4 regions of the Kribbella sp. NPDC020701 genome follow, and region 3 is predicted to be linked to each of the others. Evidence: riboswitches for the same ligand, from Rfam matches in the RefSeq annotation. Region 3 holds a riboswitch; each other region holds the start of a gene.

Region 1 (3,751 bases), on a different contig from region 3:
GTGCTGGCCACGAAGGCGACCATGCCGATGGGGGACGAGCGCAACCATCAGGGCAGCTCGCGCCGCTGGCTGGTCACCGAGTTGGACAACAGCCTGCGCCGTCTCGGCGTCGATCACGTCGACCTCTACCAGATCCATCGCTGGGACCCGACCACCAGTGACGAGGAGACGCTGTCGGCGCTGACCGACCTGCAGCGCGCCGGGAAGATCCGCTACTTCGGTTCCTCGACGTTCCCGGCGTACCGCATCGTGCAGGCCCAGTGGGCTGCTCGCGAGCACCACCTCGGCCGCTACGTCACCGAACAGCCCAGCTACTCGATCCTGCAGCGCGGGATCGAGGCCCACGTCTTGCCCGTGATCGAGGAGTACGGACTCGACGCGCTGGCGTGGAGCCCGTTGGCGTCGGGCTGGCTGTCGGGTGCTGTCCGCGCCGGCCAGGAGATCAGCACCAACCGCTCGGTGGTGGCGCCTGAGCGCTTCGACACCACCCTTCCGTACAACCAGGCCAGGCTCGAGGCCGTCGAGCAGCTGGCCAAGGTGGCCGACGAGGCCGGCCTCACGCTGATCCAGCTTGCCCTCGGTTTCGTCACCGCCCACCCGGCCGTCACCAGCGCCCTCATCGGACCGCGAACCCTGGATCACCTGCACTCGCAGCTCGCGGCGGCCGACACCGTGCTGTCCGCCGACGTGCTCGACGCCATCGACACGATCGTTGCCCCCGGCACCGACCTCGCTCCGCACGAGAAGTTCGACACGCCACCCGCGCTGCTCGAGCCGTCGCTGCGGCGTCGCTGAAGGAGGACTTATGCCCAGTTTCGGGATCATGACCGCGCCGATGCAGGTCGACTACCAGGACGTACTGCGGGTGTGGCGCGAGGCGGACGCCATCCCGGAGATCGAGCACGCATGGTTGTTCGATCACCTGATGCCGATCGGCGGTGATCCGGGCGGACCGACATACGAAGGCTGGACGTTGCTCTCGGCGCTGGCCGCGCAGACCGAACGACTGCGCCTCGGCCTGCTTGTGACCAGCAATCGGTTCCGTCCGCCGGCGATGCTGGCCAAGATCGCCACGACCGTCGACATCGTCTCCGGCGGACGGCTCGACTTCGGTATCGGCGCGGGCTCACGACCGAGCCACCCACTGGCCCGGCGCGAGTACGACGCCCACGGCCTGCCGTACGACGACTTCGCGCACTCCGTCGGGAGCCTCGCCGAAGCCTGCACGGTGATCCGGCGGCTGTGGACCGAGGCCGAACCGTTCGACTTCGAGGGCGAGTACCACCGCCTCACCGGAGCGTTCGGCAACCCCAAACCGGTCCAGCGCCCGCACCCGCCGATCCTGATCGGCGGACGTTCGTCCGGCACGCTCCGGGTGGTCGCCGAGCACGCCGACCTGTGGAACATCCCAGGCGGCGACATCGACGACGTCGTACGCCGCAGTGCACTGCTGGACCGCTACTGCGCCGAGATCGGCCGCGACTCCGCGTCGATCACCCGCTCGATCCACCTGCCCGTCTCGTACACCCAACCGGGTGCCACCAAGGACGCGATCGCCGAGGCCGTCGACGCCGGCTTCGGGCACATCGTGCTCGGACTGCCGGACCCCTACCCGGCCCACGTCGCGCGGTGGGTTGCCGACGAGCTCATCGGCACCTCTTCCGTACCGAACAACGGGTAGTGGTCAGCCTCAGCCTCGGCGCCCCCGCGTGAAGAGCGGCCGCCGATCGACGTCGGAGGGGACCACTACCCGTTCTTCGGTACGCGTCGGTGTGAACCTCGTCGCTGAGCGCCGGGGTGGCGTGTGCCATGATCGGGCCGACGGTTGTGGAGGAACACCGGTGACCGGCTGCGGCCGGGATTCCGGGGCGGTCCCGCCACTGTGACCGGGTCGGTTCAGTCGCCGCCCGGGAGCCAGGACATCCGCGTCCGTCCGTCGGGCCGCGGTCTCCGCGGTACGGCGTACCAGCTGCCGTAGCGGGCGTGGATACCCGCTCGACGAAGGGACCCACCGCGATGCGGCCTGCCTCACCGTCCACCGGATTCCCGTTCACCGCGGTGGTCGGGATGGACGATCTCCAGCTCGCGCTGATCCTGGCCGCGATCTCCCCGGCGATCGGCGGTGTGCTGATCCGGGGTGAGAAGGGTACGGCGAAGTCGACCGCGGTCCGCGCCTTGACCGAGATCCTCCCGCCGGTGGACGTCGTCCCCGGCTGCCGGTTCTCCTGCGACCCTGAGCACCCGTCCGCCGACTGCCCTGACGGTCCGCACCCCGAGCCCGTCGGCGTCTTTTCTCGGGCGGCGCGGTTGGTGGAGTTGCCGGTGGGTGCCACCGAGGACCGGGTGCTCGGGTCGTTGCATCTCGAGAAGGCGCTGGCCGAGGGCATCACGGCGTACGAACCCGGGTTGCTCGCCGCCGCGCACCGCGGGCTGCTGTACGTCGACGAGGTCAATCTCCTGCACGACCACCTGGTCGACGTCCTGCTCGACGCCGCCGCGATGGGTGGCGCGACGGTCGAACGCGACGGGGTGTCGGTGACGCATCCGGCACGCTTCGTCCTGGTCGGCACGATGAACCCGGAGGAGGGGGAGCTCCGCCCGCAGTTGCTGGACCGGTTCGGCTTGACCGTCGACGTCGTCGCCAGCCGCGACCCCGCCGTTCGGGTCGAGGTCATGCGCGCACGACTCGGGTACGAGGCTGATCCGGATGCTTTCATCGCCCGGTACGACGGAACGCAGCGCGAACTCGCCGAGCGCATCGTCAAGGCCCGCGACCTGCTCGCCGAGGTGATCCTGACCGACGCCGCGCTCCGCCAGATCGCCGAGATCTGCGCGTCCTTCGACGTCGACGGGATGCGTGCCGACCTGGTCACCGCGCGTACGGCGGTCGCCCACGCAGCCTGGTCCGGCCGCACGGTCGTCGAGGTGGAGGACGTCCGCGCCGCCGCCAAACTGGCCCTCCCGCACCGCCGCCGGCGAAACCCCTTCGACGCCCCGGGCCTCGACGAGGAGCAGTTGGAGCAAGCGATCCAGGACAGCACGCCCCCGCAGGACCCGGACGACGACCCGGACGGCCCGGGAGGGGGAGCGGACCCCACGGATGCCGACGGCAGTCCAGCCGACACCGACCCGGCTGCCCACGACCGTGCCGAGGCGGAGCCCGGGACAGGCCCGGACGAGCGGCCCGGCCCGACGCCGGCGGGTCAGGTGGTTGGGAGTTCGGAGCCTTTCAAGGCTCGGTTGTTGAGTGTGCAGGCTGCTGGCGCGGGGGTTGCGGGACGGCGTTCCCGGGCGATCACCGAGGCCGGTCGCGTGGTGGGTGATCGGCAGCGCGTCGGGCGGGAGTCCGGGCGGCCGCATCTGCTGGCGACGATCCGGTCCGCCGCTCCGCACCAGTACGCGCGGGGGCGCACCGGCGCCGGCCTCGCCGTACGGGCGTCTGACGTGCGGTTCGCCGTCCGCGAGGGGCGTGAGGGCAACCTCGTCCTGTTCTGTGTCGACGCCTCTGGCTCGATGGGTACGAAGAAGCGGATGGGCGAGGTGAAGACGGCGATCGTCTCGCTGCTCCTCGACGCCTACCAGCGCCGCGACACCGTCGGCCTCGTCACCTTCGCGGGCGCCGACGCCACGGTCGCCCTGCCGCCCACCGGCAGTGTCGAGACCGCCGTACGACGGCTCGAGTCGCTGCCGACCGGTGGACGCACACCGCTCGCCGAAGGTCTGCTCCAGGCGGCCGAAGTACTCCGGATCG
Region 2 (3,751 bases), on a different contig from region 3:
TGGTTGTAGAACAGACCCGGGAAGCGGTGCTCGAGCTGCTGGCGAGCCTCTCGCCCGACCAGCTCGACAAGATCAAGGCACCCTTCGACACGCCTGATCACCAGCAGTGGACGTATCTGCCCGGTCCGGTGCCCGGCCTTGCGCTGACCGAGCTGACGCCGGCGCAGCAGCGGCTGGTCGAGCGCCTGGTGGCGATCGGGTGCAGCGAGCGGGGTGCGGCCGATGCGTGGGCGGTGTGGGACGCCGAGGTCATCGTCCGTGGCATTCCCGCGCTGCCGCCGTCGGGGGAGTGGGAGGGGTCGGTCGTGGGCGACCGGTACTTCCTCCGGGTGCTGGGCGATCCGGAGGGGACGGAGCCGTGGGCCTGGCGGCTGAACGGTCACCACCTCGCGCTGCACGTCACGCTCGTCGACGGCGCCATCTCGTTCACCCCACAGTTCTTCGGGTCGAACCCGGCGGAGGTCCGCACCGGCCCGTCGGCCGGACGACGCTTCCTGGCCGCCGAGCAGGACCTCGGCTTCCAGCTGCTGCACGCGCTCGAGCCCGGCCAGCTCTCCGTCGCACTGGTCTCCGACGCGGCACCGGACGACATCCTGACCCGCCACGACCCGATCGCCGACGCGTCGCTGCTCCACCGCGGTCTGGCGTACGGCGACATGACCGCGGACCAGCGTCAGCTCTTCAGCCTCCTCATCGGTCAGTACGTCGGCCGCGCCGCCGGACCGATCGGGTTGCAGACCTGGCAGGACATCACCGACCAGGGCATCGAGCGCCTGACCTTCGCCTGGGCCGGCGAGACCGAACCCGGCGTCGGCCACCGCCACTACTACTCGATCGCCGGCCCGACGTTCCTCGCCGAGTACGACAACACCCAAGACGACGCCAACCACATCCATTCAGTCTGGCGTGACGTTCGCAACGACTGGGGAATCGACCTCCTCGCCGCCCACTACGCCGCGCACCGCTGACGCGGCGCACGGCGCTTCGGCTGCTCAGCTGTGGAGCGGCCGGAACTCGTGGGTGATCGTCCACGTGGCGGTGCGGTGACCGAGGCGGCTGGCGTCGGTCATGGCCTTCCGGAAGTGGAAGCCGAGCCAGATCCTGGCATTCATGGTCTCGGCATCGAGGGCCGCGGCGCCTCCTTCAGGTGAAGCCGGACTGATGGCTTGCGCTGAAGAAGACGCTGCCGTGCGACGCCGAGAGGGCGTTCACAGTACAAACCCTTAGCATTCCGGCCTACACCTGATGCCGTGTCGGGTCAACGGCGAGGCCTGTGCCCAGTGGGCCGGAACGTCGGTCGGCTAGAGTCGGCTCGTCATCGACGGCATCAGCAGGAACCCGGTGTGAGTCCGGGACGGTCCCGCCACTGTGAACCCTCATGGGGAAGTCAGGAACTGCCGCCGTCGTACCTCCGTCCGGGGCGTGGACACCCCGAGGAAGGACTGGCGTGCCTGCCAACCTGCTGCTGCTCTCGACCGCCGATACCGACCTGCTTGCCGCTGCCGAGGCGGGTGCGGGCTGGGCGGTCGCCAACCCAGCCCGGCTGGAGCTCGACGGCCTGGCTCCTCTGCTCGACGCCGCCGAGGTTGTCGTGGTTCGCTTGCTCGGCGGGCGGCGCGCCTGGGAAGAAGGGCTCGACGCGGTCGTCGCGTCCGGCAAGCCGGCCGTGGTGGTCAGCGGCGAGGCCGCGCCCGACGCCGAGCTGATGTCGCTGTCGACCGTGCCCGCGGGGGCGGTGACCGAGGCGCTGGCGTACCTCCGCGAAGGCGGTTCCGAGAACCTGCGTAACCTGGCCGGCTTCCTCCGCGACACGCTGCTCCTGACCGGTGACGAGTTCGAGCCGCCTCGCGCACTTCCGGCGTACGGCGTGCGTGGGACGTACGTCGAGGACGACCGGCCGGTGGTCGGGATCGTGTACTACCGCGCGCACGAGATCTCCGGGAACACCGCCTTCGTCGACACCCTCGCCACCGCCGTCGCGGAGGCGGGCGCGCAGCCGCTACCGGTGTACTGCGGCACCCTGCGCGGACTCGATCCGACGTCATCCGAGAACGCCGAGCTGTTCGAGCTCCTGCGCAGGTGCGATGTCCTGGTCACGACGCTGCTCGCCGCCGGTGGATCCGTCGCGGCCAACGCGAGTGCCGGCGGTTCGGACGACGCCTGGGACGCCGGCGCGCTCGCGTCCCTCGACATCCCACTGATCCAGGGCCTCGCGCTGACGTCGCCCCGCGAGCAGTGGCTGGCCAGTGACGCCGCGATCAGCCCGCTGGACGCGGCGACCCAGGTCGCGATCCCGGAGTTCGACGGGCGCCTGATCACGATCCCGTTCTCGTTCAAGTCGTACGACGCCGACGGGCTGGCCCGGTACGCGCCGGACCCGGAGCGGTGTGCCCGGCTGGCCGGGATCGCAGTCGCGCACGCTCGCCTCCGCCACGTGCCGGCTGCGGACAAGCGGCTCGCTCTGGTGTTGTCGTCGTACCCGACCAAGCACGCGCGGATCGGAAACGCGGTCGGGCTGGACACGCCGGCCTCGGCGGTCGTCCTGCTCGGGCAGCTGGAGCAGGCCGGGTACGACCTCGGCGGGCTCGACCTCAGCGAGCTGCAAGGGGCGGACGGTGCCGACGGGTTGATCCATCGGCTGATCGCGGCCGGTGGTCACGACGTCGACTGGCTGACCGACGAGCAACTGGAGTCGGCGGTCGCCAAGATCCCGCTGCCGGTCTACGCGCAGTGGTTCGGGCGGGCGCCGGAATCGTTGCGCGAGGCAATGACCGAGGCCTGGGGCGCGGCGCCCGGTTCGCTGTACGTCGACACATCCGGTGACGAACCCGCGATCGCGCTGGCGGCGCTGCGGTTCGGGAACGTCGTGCTGATGATCCAGCCGCCGCGTGGCTTCGGCGAGAACCCGGTGGCGATCTACCACGACCCGGACATGGCGCCGTCGCACCACTACCTGGCGGCGTACCGCTGGCTCGAGGCTCCGGCGGAGGAGGGTGGCTTCGGCGCGCACGCCGTCGTACATCTGGGTAAGCACGGGACGCTCGAATGGCTGCCGGGCAAGGGCATCGGGATGGCGGCCGACTGCGCGCCGGACGCCGTCCTCGGGAATCTGCCGATGGTCTATCCGTTCATCGTCAACGACCCTGGCGAGGGGACGCAGGCCAAACGGCGCGCGCACGCGACCGTCGTCGACCACCTGGTGCCGCCGATGGCGCGCGCGGAGACGTACGGCGATATGGCCAAGCTGGAGTACCTGCTCGACGAGTATGCGACCGTGTCGGCGCTGGATCCGGAGAAGGTGCCGACGCTGCGGGCGCAGATCTGGACGCTGATCCAGGCGGCGCAGTTGCATCACGACCTGCACACCTCCGAGCGGCCGGAGGACGACGACTTCGACGAGTTCGTCCTGCATCTCGACGGGTATCTGTGCGAGATCAAGGACGTGCAGATCCGTGACGGGCTGCACATCCTCGGTGGTGCGCCGGACGGCGAAGCGCGAGTCAACCTGGTGCTCGCCGTCCTGCGGGCCCGCCAGCTGTGGGGTGGTTCGTACTCGATCCCCGGGCTGCGGACCGCGCTGGGGGAGACCTTCGGGGTGGATGAAGCAGAGTTGCTTGCGAACCCTGGACAGGCCGCCGAGCTCGCAGACCTGGCGACGCTCGCGGATCTGCCTGCCGTGAGCGGCGCCGATGGTGTGGACTTGCTGGAGGCGGTCGCGCGGAAGCTCGTCGTCGGGATGGAGACGCTGAGC
Region 3 (3,751 bases):
TCGAAGGCCGGAAAACCCTTCCCTCATTGACAACGCAAGACAATCGTCGCGTTCGCCGATGAATCCTCGCGCCAACCCAAACAGGACTTTTCGGCAAGGCTCACCCGCCCTGCGGGGCGGGGTCGTGTGGCCTGCGGGCCGGGGGTGTGAGGGTTGCGAGGTGGGGTCAGGGGGCTTGCGGGATCGGGGCGCGGGGCTTGCGGGGCCGGGTGGCGGATAAGGTCGTTAGGTGCGGATCGTTTCGTTGCTGCCGTCTGCGACCGAGATCTGCTTCGCGCTGGGTGCCGGTGATGATGTGGTCGGCGTGACGTTCGAGTGCGACCATCCGGCGGCGGCGCGGGCTCGGCGGATCGTGTCGACGACCGCGCTGCCCGACGAGCTGACGCCGGGTGAGATCGACGCGTTGGTCCGGCAGCGGGTCGCGGCCGGCGAGGATCTCTATCGCCTCGACGCGGGTGCCTTGCGCGAACTCGACCCGGATGTCGTCATCACCCAGGACCTGTGCAAGGTCTGCGCGATCGACGTGACCGACGTAGCCGACGCCCTCAGCTACCTGGGCTGCCAAGCCGAGGTGGTCACCACCGACCCACACAACCTCGAAGAGGTCCTCACCTCGATCGAAACCATGGCCAAAGCAATCGACCGAGACCCCATCCCGCTCCTGGACAACCTCCGTCGCCGGCTGCGCGCCGCGGCAGTCCGAGCCAACCGCACGCGGCCGCGGGTGGCGTTGCTCGAGTGGACGGATCCGCCGTACGCGCCAGGACACTGGTTGCCGGAGATGGTGGCGCTGGCGGGTGGCACCAACGTCCTGGGCGCCGCGGGTCAGCGTTCGACCCCGATCACCTGGGAGGCGGTCGCCGGCGCGCGACCGGACGTGATCGTCTCAGCTCCGTGTGGGTACGACCTCGACGGTGCCGCCCGACTGACAGCCGACCTCTTGAATCTCCTCCCACCGAGCATCCCGGTGTGGGCGGTCGACGCGAACGGGTACTTCGCCCGGCCGGGTCCCCGGCTCGTCGACGGGATCGAGCTGCTCGCCGCCCTCCTCCACGACAAGACCCCGGATCAGAAGATCGCTCGACGACTGCGGTAGTGGCGTTCGTCTCGACGTACGGCGATCCGCGGCCGGCGCGCGTACGCTCGGGTACGCCGACGGTTCGCGTGGTCATGTGGTTGTGATCGCGCGAGGCAAGAGGGAACCCGGTGGGAATCCGGGACTGCCCCGCAGCGGTGAACGGGAACGACCGCCGTCACATGCACTGGACGCCCAGCGTCCGGGAAGCGACGGCCAGTAGGTCCACCGGTCAGCGACCGGTCCGCCCGTGAGTCCGAAGACCTGCCGCCGGTGCGCGCACCAACCCGGTGCGCGCGGGAACGGCGGTCTCGTGGGAGGACCCTGCCCGGTCGGCCGCATCCAACCGACCCCACCGGCACGGTCTCTCCGCGAACCGCCGAACCATCGGCACGCTCGCGAGGAGAGAGACGTGAACACCATCAAGACGGTGCTGGGCTACCCACGGATCGGCCCGGCCCGCGAACTCAAGAAGGCCGTCGAGAAGTACTGGTCCGGCGACAGCAACGCGGCCGAGCTGGAGGCAGCCGCCCACCGGCTACGGGCCGACACCTGGCGCGACCTGGCCGGCCGCGGCCTCGACGTGCTCCCCGGCAACACCTTCTCGTACTACGACCAGATGCTCGACCACGTGCAACTCTTCGGCATCGTCCCCGACCGCTTCCGGGGCCTCTCCAAGCTCGACACGTACTTCGCGATGGCCCGCGGCCGGGACGAGGTCGCGCCGCTGGAGCTGACGAAGTGGTTCGATACCAACTACCACTACCTGGTCCCCGAGCTCACCGAGGACACCGTCTTCCAGCTCGACGCGACCAAGCCGCTCGAGGACCTGGCGGCCGCACGCGAGCTCGGCGTCGACACCCGCCCGGTCCTGATCGGACCACTGACCTTCCTGCTGCTCTCGAAGTCCGTCACGCCTGGGTTCGAACCGCTCAGCCTGCTCGACCGCCTAGTGGATGCGTACGCCGACCTGCTCAACCAACTCGAATCCGCCGGAGCGGAATGGGTGCAGCTGGACGAGCCGGCCCTGGTCCAGGACCGCACCCCCGCCGAGCTCGACGCTCTCCGTCGCGCCTACGACCGCCTGGCCACACTCACCGACCGCCCACGACTCCTGATCGCGACGTACTTCGGTGACCCCGGCCCCGCGTTGCCAGTACTGACGTCGACCGCCATCGACGGTCTCGCGGTCGACCTCGTGTCCGCCCCCGGGCTTGTCGACCAACTCGCCGTACTGCCGAGTCTGCGGCGCAAGACCGTGGTCGCCGGAGTGGTCGACGGCCGCAACGTCTGGCGCACGCCGTTGGGCGACGCACTCTCCACCTGCGCGAAGTTGCTCGACTCGGTCGGGCAGCTGGTCGTCTCCACTTCCTGCTCGCTGCTGCACGTCCCGTACGACGTGGAGGCCGAGGACGAGCTGGATCCGCGCGTCCGCGAGCGGCTCGCCTTCGTACGGCAGAAGGTCGACGAGGTCGTCGTACTCGGCCGAGCCCTCAGCGAAGGGGTCCTGGTCGACCTCGGCAACCCGCCGGGCGGACCGGTCGAGGAGTCCGGCCTCGCCCGCGAACAGGCGGTCCGCGAACGGGCGGCCGCGATTCGTCCCGCGGATCGACAGCGGCCGTCGTACGACGAACGCCGTACCGCGCAGGAGTCGATCGGGCTGCCGGCGCTCGCAACCACCACGATCGGGTCCTTCCCGCAGACCGCGGACATCCGCCGGACCCGTGCCGATCTGCGGGTCGGTCGGATCGACTCAGCGACGTACGACGAGCGGATGCGGGCCGAGATCGCACGGGTGATCGGGCTGCAGGAGGAGCTCGGGCTCGACGTACTTGTGCATGGTGAGCCCGAGCGCAACGACATGGTCCAGTACTTCGCTGAGCAACTGGACGGCTTCGCGACCACCAAACACGGCTGGGTGCAGTCGTACGGCAGCCGCTGCGTCCGTCCGCCGATCCTGCACGGCGAGGTGTCGCGACCGGCCCCGATGACCGTGCCGTGGGCGTCGTACGCGCAGTCCCTGACCGAGCGACCCGTGAAGGGGATGTTGACCGGGCCGGTGACGATCCTGGCGTGGTCGTTCGTCCGGGACGACCAGCCGCTTGCCACCACGGCCGACCAGGTCGCGTTGGCGCTCCGCGACGAACTGGCCGACCTGGTCTCGGCCGGGATCAGGATCGTGCAGGTCGATGAGCCTGCGTTGCGCGAACTGCTGCCGCTCCGGGCCGCGGAACAGAAGGCGTATCTGGACTGGGCGGTCGGTGCGTTCCGGCTGGCGACGGGTGGAGCAGCGGCGGGCGTCCAGATCCACACGCACCTGTGCTATTCGGAGTTCGGTGCGGTGATCGCCGGGATCGACGGGCTGGACGCGGACGTCACCACGATCGAGGCGGCGCGCTCGCGGATGGAGGTGTTGGCGGATCTCGCCGCCGTCGGCTTCCGGCGCGGGGTCGGGCCTGGCGTGTACGACATCCACTCACCACGGGTCCCGAGCACCGAGGAACTCACCGCCCTGATCCAGGCCGCCCTCGCTACCACCTCCGCCGAGCAACTGTGGATCAACCCGGACTGTGGCCTGAAGACGCGCGGGTACGACGAGGTCGTCCCCGCCCTGCGGCACCTGGTCGAGGCAGCGCGGGCCGCCAGGTCCTGATCGAATGATGTTGCTGTGGGCAC
Region 4 (3,751 bases), on a different contig from region 3:
GTCGGCGCGCGCCGCCTGCTCAAGGCCGACGTACTCCGTGATCGCGCCGGCAGCGGACCCGGTGACGTCACCGCCGAGGAGGTGCTCGGGGCAGTCGACGCCATGACGTGGGTGACCGAATCCGTCCAGGCCGGCGACAAACTCGAGGTCGACCACCTGCTGGAAGCGCACCGGCGACTGATGGCCCAGTCCCCCACCCCTGACTTCGGCGGGGAGATCCGCTACCTGCAGAACTGGATCGGCGGCCGCTCCCCCGCCGAGGCGTACTACGTCCCGCCGCCGGCACATCTGATCCCTGACCTGCTCGCCGACCTGATGACGTTCGTCCGCGAGTCCCGCCTGCCGGTGCTGGCCAAGACAGCGATCGCCCACGCCCAGTTCGAGACCATCCATCCCTTTGCCGATGGCAACGGCCGGACCGGGCGTGCGTTGATTCACTTGATCCTGCGGGCCGACGGCCTGGTCGCGCGGACCGTGCCACCGGTGTCGTTGTCGCTCGCCACGCACGCGGGCCAGTACATCGAGGCCCTGACCGACTTCCGCTACGTCGGACGGGCGACCACCGCCAAGGCGCGGTCGGCGGCGAACCCATGGCTGCGCATGTTCGCGATGGCGTGCAGTCACGCGACCGCGGAGGCAGCCCGCTTCGAGCAGACCGCCACGGACCTCAAGACCGCGTGGCGCGAGCGGGCGACTCCCGTCCGCGCGGGATCTGCGACCGACCTGTTGATCGAGGCACTGCCGGCGGCCCCGGTCCTCACCCTCGCCGCGGCCGCGCAGCTCATCGATCGGTCTCAGCAGGCCGCCAATCAGGGACTGGCCAAGCTGGTCGAGGCGAAGGTCCTGCGCGAGGTCACCGACGGCCGCCGGAACCGTGTCTACGAAGCCCCGGAACTGATCGACGCCTTCACGTTGCTCGAGCGGCGCTTCGCCAGCCCGGCGGCCGATACCCGGATCGAACCGCCTAGCAGACCCGTTCCGTCGAGGCCAGAACCAACACACCATCCGCATTGACTTTCTCCTCCCCGTCGAGACACAATTCGAACACATGTTCGATCGCGTCTCAAATCGAGGCGCCTGACGGGGAGCGTGAGAACCGTGATGCCGGAGCCGTTCGACTGGGACATCCTGCACCGCCCATCAGCGATGGCGATGGTGCGAGGCCAGCTCGGCTTCAGCTGGATGGTGTTGTCCGGCCGGCTCGCCCAGCTGACCGACGAGCAGTACTTCTGGCGACCGAGCAGCGAGGCCCTGACCGTCGTCCGGCGGCACTACGCCGGCCGGTTCCGATCACTCGGATCCGGGGAGTGGGTGGCGCAGTGGCCGGACGAGCCGGACCATCGCGGCCCGCGCACGATCGCCTGGCTGATCGCCCATCTGACCGAGACCTTCTTCGAGCGTTGGGAGTGGACGTTCGGCGAGAGCCGGCAGGGCCGGGCCGACATCACGCTGCACGGCAACGCGCGGGACGCGGTGGCCTGGCTGACGCATTGGGTGGACGCCTGGCAGGAGTCGATCGCCGCGCTGGACGAGGAGCAGGTGATGACGGTCGGCCTGAGCCAGGCGACCGAGCTGGACGCGGGTGAGCCGTTCGGCCACGTCGTGCTCCGGCTCAACCGCGAGCTCATCCACCACGGCTCGGAGATCATGACGCTCCAGGATCTGTATGCGGTCGCGGCCTGAGAACCACAAGATGTGCGACACGCGGCGTGGCGCTACCACAAGATGTAGATCCGGCCGCCTAGCATCACTACTGCTGGTGGTTCGGAGTGGTCGGCACCACAAGATGTGGGCCATGCCGAGGCAACAGGGGAATCCGGTGCAAGTCCGGAGCTGCCCCGCAACGGTGAGCGGAGACCTTCCGCGAGTCCGGATACCTGCCACCGGCGCGTGCACCGCCGGTGCACGCGGTCCGAGACTTCGCGGGTGGGTCGCAGGGCGTGACGGCAGTGTTCCCGGCCGGTGCGGCCGTGTCGTCGTGCGCCTGCCCGCGCAATGGTCGAGGGCCTCCGATTCTCGCGTGGAGAGAGCATCTGTGACTATCGCTTCCTCATCCCGGACCGCTGATCAGACCGGTCCGGACGGCTCGGCCGATCAGCACCACCAACTCACCGTCGTCCGCCGCGACGGGAGTAGCACCGCCTTCGACCCGAGCAAGATCTCGGTTGCCGTGAGCAAGGCCTTCCTCGCGGTCGAGGGCGCCGAGGCCGGCGCCACCCACCGGGTCCGTGACCTGGTGGCCGACCTGACCGGCCGGGTCGTGCGCGCCCTGACCAGCCGCGGTGACGCCCGGCGCAGCGTCCAGGTCGAAGACATCCAGGACCAGGTCGAGCTGGCGCTGATGCGCGCCGGTGAGCACCAGGTCGCCCGCGCGTACGTCCTCTATCGGGAGGAGCGGACCAAAGCCCGCACGCCCGCGGACCCGGCCGGGGTCACCGAGAAGCCCACGCTGACGGTCCGCGCGGCCGACGGCAGCCGGGCACCGCTCGACACCGACCGGCTGCGGGTGATCGTCGTCGAGGCGGCCGAGGGGCTCGACGCGGTCGACCCCGAGCTGATCCTCGACGAAACCCTCGGCTCCTGCTACGACGGCATCGCGCAGCACGAGGTCGAGCTCGCGCTGGTGATGGCCGCCCGGTCCTACGTCGAGACCGAGCCGCAGTACAGCTTCGCCGCGTCCCGGCTGCTGCTGGACCAGATCCGGCGCGAGGCCCTCGGCCGCGTCCACGGCGAGCCCCGGCAGGCCAGCCAGGCCGACATGACCGAGGCGTACGCGGACTACTTCCCGCGCTACATCCAGGTCGGCATCGAGGCCGGACACCTCGACCCCGCGCTGGCCACCTTCGACCTGGCCCGGCTCGCCGCCGCGATCCGGCCCGAGCGCGATCTGGACTTCACCTTCCTCGGCCTGCAGACGCTCTACGACCGGTATCTGCTGCACATCGACAAGGTCCGCTTCGAGCTGCCGCAGGCGTTCTTCCTCCGGGTTGCGATGGGGATGGCGCTGCGCGAGGACGACCGGGAGGCGCGCGCGATCCAGTTCTACGAGCTGCTCAGCTCGTTCCGGTTCATGTCGTCCACGCCGACCCTGTTCAACTCCGGCACCACCCGGCCGCAGCTGTCGTCGTGCTTCCTGACCACGGTCGACGACGACCTGGCCGGCATCTTCCACGGCATCCGCAACAACGCACTGCTCGCGAAGTACTCCGGCGGTCTCGGCAACGACTGGACCCCGGTTCGCGGCATCGGCGCCAAGATCCGCGGCACCAATGGTGAGTCGCAAGGCGTCGTACCGTTCCTGAAGATCGCCAACGACACCGCCGTCGCGGTGAATCAGTGCTTTGCTCCGGAAACTCTCGTCTACGCCGCAGCCGGGGCAACAGCGATCCGCGACCTCAAGGTGGGCGATCTTGTGCTGGGCGCGAGCGGTCATTACCGCGAGGTCACAAGGACCTTCACCTACGACCAGGACGGTCCGATGGTGGAGGTCGACGTCAAGCATTCGATCGAGCCGCTCACGGTCACCGCCGGTCATCCGCTCTACGCGATTCAAGGCGTACCGATGGAGCAGGGCAACGAGCGCACGCTCGAATGGCTCGCCAAGGAGAAGGTCCAGGCTGCCTGGGTCGAGGCCGGCATGCTCAGCAGAGGTGACTACGTCGGGCAGGTCGTCCCAACGGATGTCATTCCCGTTCGTGGCTTCACCCAGGACGACGCACGCCTGTACGGCATCCTGCTCGGTGATGGCCAC

Evidence for each region. Region 3 has a riboswitch for cobalamin ahead of metE (5-methyltetrahydropteroyltriglutamate--homocysteine S-methyltransferase). Riboswitches for the same ligand answer to the same signal wherever they lie in the genome.
Region 1: it holds a riboswitch for cobalamin, as region 3 does, so the genes downstream of both, ACZ3HV_RS02145 (putative cobaltochelatase) here and metE (5-methyltetrahydropteroyltriglutamate--homocysteine S-methyltransferase) in region 3, are expected to answer to the same signal.
Region 2: it holds a riboswitch for cobalamin, as region 3 does, so the genes downstream of both, cobN (cobaltochelatase subunit CobN) here and metE (5-methyltetrahydropteroyltriglutamate--homocysteine S-methyltransferase) in region 3, are expected to answer to the same signal.
Region 4: it holds a riboswitch for cobalamin, as region 3 does, so the genes downstream of both, ACZ3HV_RS16640 (ribonucleoside-diphosphate reductase subunit alpha) here and metE (5-methyltetrahydropteroyltriglutamate--homocysteine S-methyltransferase) in region 3, are expected to answer to the same signal.

The regions. Positions count from the first base shown of each region.
Region 1 covers NZ_JBVHFT010000001.1:472,070-475,820, forward strand. Annotated here, with positions in the region: gene ACZ3HV_RS02135 (aldo/keto reductase) at 1-795, shown strand, start outside; gene ACZ3HV_RS02140 (LLM class flavin-dependent oxidoreductase) at 806-1,681, shown strand; cobalamin riboswitch at 1,809-1,945, shown strand; gene ACZ3HV_RS02145 (putative cobaltochelatase) at 2,017-3,751, shown strand, end outside.
Region 2 covers NZ_JBVHFT010000001.1:461,581-465,331, forward strand. Annotated here, with positions in the region: gene ACZ3HV_RS02095 (phosphoglycerate mutase family protein) at 1-9, shown strand, start outside; gene ACZ3HV_RS02100 (DUF3500 domain-containing protein) at 1-968, shown strand, start outside; cobalamin riboswitch at 1,278-1,419, shown strand; gene cobN (cobaltochelatase subunit CobN) at 1,448-3,751, shown strand, end outside.
Region 3 covers NZ_JBVHFT010000012.1:170,452-174,202, forward strand. Annotated here, with positions in the region: gene ACZ3HV_RS27710 (ABC transporter substrate-binding protein) at 230-1,096, shown strand; cobalamin riboswitch at 1,140-1,361, shown strand; gene metE (5-methyltetrahydropteroyltriglutamate--homocysteine S-methyltransferase) at 1,488-3,728, shown strand.
Region 4 covers NZ_JBVHFT010000006.1:212,647-216,397, forward strand. Annotated here, with positions in the region: gene ACZ3HV_RS16630 (Fic family protein) at 1-1,014, shown strand, start outside; gene ACZ3HV_RS16635 (DinB family protein) at 1,102-1,683, shown strand; cobalamin riboswitch at 1,744-1,899, shown strand; gene ACZ3HV_RS16640 (ribonucleoside-diphosphate reductase subunit alpha) at 2,036-3,751, shown strand, end outside.